DNA from 2 places in the Paenibacillus sp. 79R4 genome. Region 2 is predicted to be linked to the other one. Evidence: riboswitches for the same ligand, from Rfam matches in the RefSeq annotation. Region 2 holds a riboswitch; the other holds the start of a gene.
The links. A riboswitch is a leader RNA that binds a small molecule or an ion and turns the genes downstream of it on or off. The one in region 2 is predicted to bind FMN.
Positions count from the first base shown of each region.

Region 1: another riboswitch for FMN. It lies ahead of ribD (bifunctional diaminohydroxyphosphoribosylaminopyrimidine deaminase/5-amino-6-(5-phosphoribosylamino)uracil reductase RibD); the one in region 2 lies ahead of DMN77_RS23280 (DMT family transporter).

Region 1 is NZ_QJOT01000004.1:220,410-224,836, forward strand. Features, by position in the region: gene DMN77_RS06965 (bifunctional 3,4-dihydroxy-2-butanone-4-phosphate synthase/GTP cyclohydrolase II) at 1-505, opposite strand, end outside; gene ribE (riboflavin synthase) at 605-1,276, opposite strand; gene ribD (bifunctional diaminohydroxyphosphoribosylaminopyrimidine deaminase/5-amino-6-(5-phosphoribosylamino)uracil reductase RibD) at 1,307-2,410, opposite strand; FMN riboswitch at 2,673-2,866, opposite strand; gene tlp (small acid-soluble spore protein Tlp) at 3,052-3,273, shown strand; gene DMN77_RS06985 (peptidylprolyl isomerase) at 3,339-3,773, opposite strand; gene lysA (diaminopimelate decarboxylase) at 3,960-4,427, opposite strand, start outside.
Region 2 is NZ_QJOT01000029.1:18,045-22,471, reverse strand. Features, by position in the region: gene DMN77_RS23290 (ABC transporter permease) at 1-233, shown strand, start outside; gene DMN77_RS23285 (ABC transporter ATP-binding protein) at 248-1,216, shown strand; FMN riboswitch at 2,012-2,178, shown strand; gene DMN77_RS23280 (DMT family transporter) at 2,320-3,282, shown strand; gene DMN77_RS23275 (glycoside hydrolase family 52 protein) at 4,065-4,427, opposite strand, start outside.

The DNA.
Region 1 (4,427 bases), on a different contig from region 2:
TAACCACTTCGCAGATCACTCCTGCCGGGTATGCCCCGCACATCCGAGCCAGATCCACAGCGGCCTCCGTATGCCCGGCGCGGCGCAATACACCGCCCTTCTTGGCAATCAGTGGGAACATATGTCCCGGGCGGCGGAAATCGCTTGGCTTGGCCGCCGGGTCCATGAGCTTCTGAACGGTCAATGAACGCTCATGAGCGGATATGCCAGTTGAAGTAGCCTGGTGATCAATCGATACCGTAAAGGCTGTCCCGTGATTATCCGTATTTTGCGCCACCATCGGCTGCAGCTCCAGCTCCTCTGCTCGCTCTTGCGTAATCGGCAGGCAGACGAGTCCGCGACCCTCCGTAATCATAAAATTGATCACTTCCGGAGTGGCTTTCTCAGCTAGCGCTACAAAGTCTCCCTCATTCTCCCGATCCTCATCATCAACCACGATAATGACTTTGCCGCGCATTAAGTCATAAATCGCATCTTCAATTCGATCCAATTGAATATCTTTCATATGAATCCCCTCCTGCTATTGCTGCAAATTTCAAATGAATCTAAGGAACCGTAACTTCAAACTTTGCGTTCATTCATTTCCCTATAAGACCTGATGATGTCAGGCGAATCCATTCTCAACTAGAAATGATAAATTTACATTTGAAGGATTGCCGCTTTGCGATTGGCCTGATGGGTCATGGTTAAATTTCAGCAGATGCTCCACATACTTGCCTAGCACATCCGTCTCCAGATTGACCGTGTCCCCCGCACGTTTTAACGCTAGCACTGTCTCGCTCCAGGTATGTGGAATGATGGATACCCTGAACCTTCCTCCTTCAACGCTGACGACCGTCAGGCTGATGCCATCAATCGTAATCGAGCCTTGCGGGATAATGTATTTAAAAAGAGCTGGCTCCGAGGGTTCAATTTCAACGAAGACCGCATTTTGATCTTGACGCATGCTTGCAATCGTGCCGGTTCCGTCCACATGGCCTTGTACGATATGTCCGCCGAATCGTCCGCCAGCAGCCATAGCTCGTTCCAGATTCACCTTGCTGCCAGGCTTCAAACGGCTCAGATTCGTATGTCGATAAGTTTGTGGCATGACATCTACCGTAAAGCCGGAAGCTTCCAGGGAAGTGGCGGTCAGGCATACACCATTTACTGAGATGCTATCCCCCAGCTTCACATCGTCCATAATGCGGCTGGCCAGAATACCGAGAACCATCGCTTCCCCTTTATGGCTGATCGATTTCATCGTACCGATCTCTTCAACAATTCCAGTGAACATGATCTTGCCTCCTTGTTGCCCTGTATCAGGTTATACGGAATACATCGGCTGTCCTTTGACACAAATATTATCACCAATGAGCTCCACTTCCATATCCTTTAACACTATGCTATCTTGCATTCGTTCATAGCCGTCAAAGATAAAGCTCCCTGGAGACTCAAGGCCGCCAATGAGTTTGGGAGCCATAAATATCATCAATTCATCAACCAAATGATGCTGCAGCATCGACCCGTTGATCCTTCCTCCACCCTCGACCAGAATCGAGGCCATCTCACGTTCGCCAAGCAGGCGCATGGCAAGTTCCAGATCAACCTCTGGCCCGTCTCCACATATGATGATTTCAATGCCTTGCTCGCGCAGTGCATCTATTCTGTCTTGAGCCGCATGGCTTGTTGTCAATAGAATGGTCGGTGCCTTGCCATCCGTTAGGACTTGGCTATTCCCGGGAACCCTTAAGGCTGAATCCACGATAATTCGAACAGGAGATAACCCCGGAACCGACAACCTTGTTGTAAGCAGTGGATCATCGGCGATGACCGTTCCGACCCCCACCAGAATCGACTGATGCTGATGACGCAAGGTGTGCACGATTTCGCGGGCAGCCTCATTGGAGATCCATTTGCTGTCTCCGCTCTTCGAGGCGATCTTGCCGTCCAGAGTACTCGCTGTCTTAAGAGTGATATAGGGCAACTTCGTGGTAATATACTTGTTGAATTTTCTATTGAGCTTAATCGCCCGCTCACGCAGCACTCCGACTTCCACCTCAATGCCACTCTCGCGCAACATCTCGATCCCTCTGCCTGCTACACTTGGATTTGGATCTTCACAAGCTACAACGACACGCTTTACCTTCTCCCGAATGAGTCGCTGCGAGCATGGAGGCGTCATTCCGTAATGACTGCAAGGTTCCAAGGAGACATAGACCGTACTATCCTCGGCCTCAGCACCCGCCATGTTTAGAGCGTGAACCTCCGCATGGGCGGTTCCTCTTTTCAAATGTGTACCCATACCTATGACAGCCCCGTTCTTGACGACAACCGCGCCGACCACAGGATTAATTCCAGTCTGGCCCAAAGCACGCTCAGCCATATCCAGAGCAAGACCCATATAAAACTCATCGTTCAGCAGCTGCACTTTTCCCACCTCCCTCACTATCTAATCTGTTGTAGAACCCAAAAATAAAACCCCGACGGATTCTAATCCATCAGGGTTATTATGAGAGTGAGTACGCAAAAAAATCACATCGCTGAACAGACAAAGCCATCATGGCTATGCTGTAACAGAAGCTATGTACATTATGCACATTAACTTTGTGAAAATAAGAACTTAACGGCTGCAAATATGCGACATATTTAAGTATGTCCCAGCGCATAATGTTAGCCAAAAGCTCTGCTGCGTCTTCCTTCTCCCATCCAGACTATACTGTCGGTCCCGGAATCTCACCGGCTCAGCCATATATCTCATGATTAGAAATCAAGTGATATACAGGTCACGGACTCGTGCATGCATCTCATCAGGCTTAAGAAGCCCCATCAAATAACGCATGCCATCACCGTCGGTTGGGAATTGCACCCGACCCCGAAGGAAAAATTATTCGATTGTGCAAAACTTTGTTGCATAACGAATGTTATCACTATCCCCCTAAAAAATCAAGGATCGAACAAACTCTCCGCAGATAAGGCAAGCATTCTGTGAATAAAATCTCTTGCTGAGCAGATGATAATCACTGACGTCCAGCGTCGATTTTACAATCAAGACTTAAAGGAGGCAATTCCATGGCTAAGCCCGACGATCGTTCGGACAACGCGCAAAAATTAAGCAAACATATAAGTAATACCATCCAAAATTTTCGTGAAGGTCAGGACTACCTGAGCGAGCATGCCGATGAAATCTCCGGTACGGAAAAGCAGCAAATCGAGGACAAGAACAAGAAACGTCTAAGAAGCATTGAAGGATTCCGCGAAGAAATCAAGGATGAAAAGTCCGATCAGCAATAGTTCTAGAAAATAGCACTACAAGAAAGAGCCTGCGAGTTCGCAGGCTCTTATTGCATACATTTGTACTATTCGTCCCAAACTGTTACTTCTTGCATCTTGTCGCCAGGACGTACTTGATCCACAAGATCCATACCGGAGGTTACTTTGCCAAATACGGTATGTACCCCGTTAAGATGTGGTTGTTGTTCGTATACGATAAAGAATTGGCTGCCGCCAGTATCTTTACCCGCATGGGCCATGGACAAAACACCGCGTTCATGCTTTGTTACGTTCGTTGCTGTCTCGCATTTGATGGTGTAGCCAGGGCCACCTGTACCATTTCCGGTCGGGCATCCCCCTTGGGCTACAAAGCCCGGAATTACGCGATGGAACGTAAGTCCGTTGTAGAAACCGGAATTAGCCAGCTTCTCAAAGTTTGCTACCGTACCTGGTGCTTCTTCAGGCAGAAATTGAATTTCAACCACTCCGCCATTTTCCAATACGATCTTCCCTTTTTTCATATCGGTCACTTCCTCTTATTTAATCGTTAGTCAAAAACCTATTCCAGTGTACTATGAAATCTCCGGTAGAGCAAAGAGGAAGCCAATTATACAAAATGAAAAACCGTGAAGAATGCGCCATTCATGCGTTCTCCTCACGGTTCTAATCATTATTGACACAAAAGCCCGCTCTTAATCCTCAGACTCTCATTTGTAGGAGGGCTGCTTTGAAATCCGCTCAGGAATCGTATCATAAGCAACGATGTCATCGAGCGTCTCGCGCCTTACTACGATATCGCTGTGTCCATCCTTAACAAATACAACAGCTGGACGCGGAATCCGGTTGTAGTTGCTTGCCATCGCATAATTGTAAGCTCCCGTACAAGCCACTGCTAATAGATCTCCGGTGTTTACCGTTGGCAGCTCAATATCCCAGATCAGCATATCGCCTGTTTCACAGCATTTACCGGCAATCGATACCGTCTCTTCATTGGAATCGAAAGCACGGTTCGCCAGCAATGCCTCATATTTGGACTCATAAAGAGCCGGACGCGGATTGTCGGTCATGCCCCCATCGACAGCTACATATTTGCGTACGCCGGGAATGTCTTTATTCGTTCCAACCGTATAGAGCGTAGTACCGGCATCGCCTACAATACTGCGACCAGGCTCCAC
Region 2 (4,427 bases):
CCAGAACAGCCGGGCAATATCCGCTAACCTTATATCCCAAATGGATGTCATCCATGCTGCTGATCGTTATCCCCGTCGGCTTTGTCAATTATGTTCCTGCACTATACATTATTCGGGGTGAGCTTGGAGCCTGGGTACTGGTCGTCGTGGCTGGGGTGGCAACGATTTGTCTTGGGGCAAGTATGCGGTTCTGGCGATTCGGAATTACGAAATATCAGAGCACAGGAAGCTAAGGGAGGCTACAGAAATGATCGAAGCCAAAAATTTATATAAAGAATTCAAGACTCCGATCGTCAGGGAGGGACGATTCTCCGGCATTCGGACCCTATTCGCACGGGAATATACTAGAAAAGAAGCGGTCCGTGGCATCAGCTTCCAGATCGAGCAGGGCGAATTCGTCGGATATATTGGACCGAACGGAGCCGGCAAATCGACGACGATCAAGATGCTTACGGGGATTCTGCATCCCAGCTCAGGTGAAGTAGTTGTTGGAGGTTATAATCCTCACCAGGAGCGTCGGAAGGCGGTGCGGAACCTTGGTGTTGTGTTTGGCCAGCGAAGTCAATTGTGGTGGGATCTTCCGGTCAAGGCTTCCTATGATATTTTGGCCAAAATGTACAATGTGACCGATAGCGATAAGCGAAGGCGCTTGGACCAATTGGCGGAGCTTCTGGATTTGTATGAGTTCTGGGCTACACCGGTTCGCAAGCTGTCGCTCGGACAAAGAATGCGGGCCGATCTGGCTGCATCTATGCTGCATGACCCCGATGTTCTGTTCCTGGATGAACCCACGATTGGACTCGATGTAAATGCGAAGCGGAATATACGAAAATTCCTCAAGCAGCTCAATCAGGACTTTGGAAAGACGATATTGCTTACTACGCATGATATGGATGATATTGAGCAGCTCTGTGGTCGCGTGATGGTGATCAATCACGGTGAACTCACTTTCGATGGCACCGCTCGCTCGCTTCGTGAAACCATCGGCCTGCCGACCGAGATCCGCGTCACATTCCGCGGTCAATTTCAGCTGCCGGATACCCTTAATCCCGCAATTCAAGTAACGGGCAGGGAGGATGATGTCGTAACGATCGAGGCCAATCGCCAGGAATGGAGCACGGTCGATATTTTGCGTGAGCTGGAGACCTGGGGGGACATCGACGATTTCGAGATGAAGGAACCGGATTTCGAGGAGATCATCCACAAGGTTTATTAAAGGCTGCTCAAACTGTTTGCTTTGGCTCATGCAGCAATAAGGAAGCTGCTCGAAATCGAATCTTGAATTCAGCGGAAGCTCGGAAGATGGGCTATGAAGCATGTTTTCTCTGGAAAAATTGTGAGGGGCTTAGGACTTGCAGAAGCGGATGCCTAAAATCTGTTCCCTATGGGAATTCGCGAGCGCCCACGACCTACTGCAGGCAACTGATTACGGAGTTATGTTTCTTTTGGAAGACTCAGGTGCTTAGGACATACTAAAGCAGATGCTACGAAGAATGACGCCGCTGGAAACCTCTAAGGTACTTACGTATCCACTACAGACAGATGTTTACGAAAACAGGTTTCCTTCGGGAACTTCTGAGTGCTCACGTTCCACTACAAGTAACTGCTTAGGAAGTCATGTTTCCTTTGGAAACTTCTGAGTGCTCACGACCATACTACAAGCATTTGCAACGAACTGCGGAAACGTGTAGCTCAATTCCTTTTGCCCCGAGCTTCAACCAACGGAAACGTTTTGTAAAACGCACATCGTAAGCAGAAGCTTAGGTACTGTGAGTCAGGCCTCTTTGCACACGTACTACTTAGGTAGATGGGACGTTTTGGGGTTGCATGAGCCTGCTATGCTGCATACAAATATTAAATAGCATGAAACAATGAAATTATTCTCATTGAAAATACATGAAACAAGTCATATACTAAATATAATGTGATATTCATTACAGTTATATCCGCGGCAAAGATTGTAATATGAATTCAGCGGATATTGTAAAATCAAATAATTAAAAATTTGAATATGGATCTTCGGGGTAAGGTGAAATTCCTGACCGGCGGTGAATGGTTCAATCAGCACTTAGCGATTGAATCACAGCCCGCGACTCGCTGTCCGTCCTTTGGGACGATAGCGACTGATCTGGTGCAAATCCAGAGCCGACGGTAAAGTCCGGATGGGAGAAGATCAATCTTAAGTTTGTGCGACAAGGTGGTAAGCCTGTCTTTGCGCATGCTTATTTGATCAGCCCCCGTAGATGTCGACTGTTGTCGATTCAACGGGGGCTTTCTGCTGGCAAGACTCCGTATTCAAGGAGAGGGAGAGACAGCAAGATGGAAAACGTAAGTACAGGCTATAAGGTGCAGGAGCCCACTTCGGTGCGTCCTGCGAAGGCAAAAAGCGGTTTTTGGCTAGTGGTATTGGGAGCGGCATTATGGGGTGTCGATCCATTATTTCGGATCATTTTGCTCCGTGCACTGACATCAGCGCAAATCGTTCTGCTGGAGCATGTGATTATCGCATTGATCGCTATTCCAGTATTATGGAAGAATCGCGGGGAATTAAAGGGCATGAGCATGAAGCATCTCGGTGCATTGCTTTTCATTTCCTGGGGCGGCTCAGCCATAGCAACTATCCTGTTCACGATGGGGCTTGCTAACGGCAACGCCAACGCAGTATTGCTGCTGCAGAAGCTGCAGCCGTTGTTCGCTATCATTTTAGCGAGCTTGTTGCTCAAAGAGAAGCTGCCGCGTCACTTCTCGATTCTGTTCCTGATTGCGCTGGCTGGAACCTATTTTCTAACCTTTGGATTTGCGATTCCATTCGGCCACTGGAATGAATTTGTGCAAGTTGGAAGTCTGTTATCTTTGGGGGCTGCGGCTCTATGGGGCGGTTCCACTGTGATGGGCAGGTTGATGGTCGGACAGATGAAATACGAGACAGTAACCTCGCTTCGATTTGTTCTCGCTCTTCCGCTGCTGCTTGCGGTAACCTGGAATGAAGGTGCGGCATGGAATCTTCCATCGGGCTCCTATGAGTTATCTTTGGTAGGACTTAACCTGCTTGGTCAGGCGTTGCTGCCAGGGCTGCTCAGCATCCTAGTCTACTACAAGGGCTTGACCACCACGAAGGCGTCTGTGGCTACACTGGCAGAGCTTAGCTTCCCAATGGTCGGCGTCTTGATCAACTGGATCGCTTTCCAGCAAATCGTGACCATCCCTCAAGCGCTAGGTTTCCTGCTGATCTGGTTCGTATTGTTTGCGATTTCCAGACAAAACAGTGCTTCAGCGGCTTAAGTTTTTCATAGGAGATAACCCGGGACAGATCGTCCCGGGTATTTATTTACTATCTCTAACGAAACTACAGAGCGTTATTACCTCATTAAAAGCCGCGAATAAAATCTAACGAAACTACAGATCGTTATTTAGGTGAAATTCACACTTTAAGCCCCTATTTTGCTCCAATAACGATACCTAGTTTCGTTAGATTTTTTTAGTGCCCAATTTGGCCCGAATAGCGATACCCAGTTTCGTTAGAACTCCCAGGTGCTCGATTTGTTGTAATGACGATACCTAGTTACGTTAGGAATCCAGCTGCCTGATTAGTTGTAATGAGGATACCCAGTTTCGTTAGAACTCCTAGGTGCTCGATTTGTTGTAATGACGATACCTAGTTACGTTAGGAATCCAGCTGCCTGATTAGTTGTAATGAGGATACCCAGTTACGTTAGAACATCCAGGTGCTCGATTTGTTGTAATGACGATACAACAGCTTCGTTAGTATCGCCAAGTACCGGGTTTGTTCTAAATAGCGATACCCAGTTTCGTTAGAATATTCAAGTCTACGTTTGTTTTGAATAATGATGTCCAGTATCGTTACGGTTTCTATACGCTCAATTGGCCCGAACTGCGATACCCAGTTTCATTAGTGGATGGGCATATAGGTTCAGAGAGTGGATGCGAGCATGTGCCCATTACGAATTTATCGCAAGAAAAGAGCCCCACATGCTCTTTATTTCCCCATTACTGGGGGGATGAGAGTCGTGTGGGGCTTTTGTGATAGCTTGGTTAGCTTATTATTACGCAGTCGGTTGCTCATCCAGCCACAGAATGGATGTCACTCCGCGCGGATAGTAGCGACTGCCGCAGATTACTCCGGCGAGCATTTGATCGCTCCAGCTCCAGTAAGCATTCGCCGTGGATGTCAGCCAGCCAACGTGGGCGGCGTCCGCGGCTTTGCCTTGCTCGTTCCACTCCAGGCCGAGAATTTGCCGAGCGATGAATTGGCACAGATAGATCTTACTGAGCCAGGAGTTATCGCTGGTGGAGGAGAGCTTCCAGCCTCCGTCCTCAAACAGGCACACACCTGGTTGAAGCACGGTATTCAGATGCTTGTTCAACGTCTGGATGTATGAGCCGAAGCGTCCATTCGGATCAAGCGC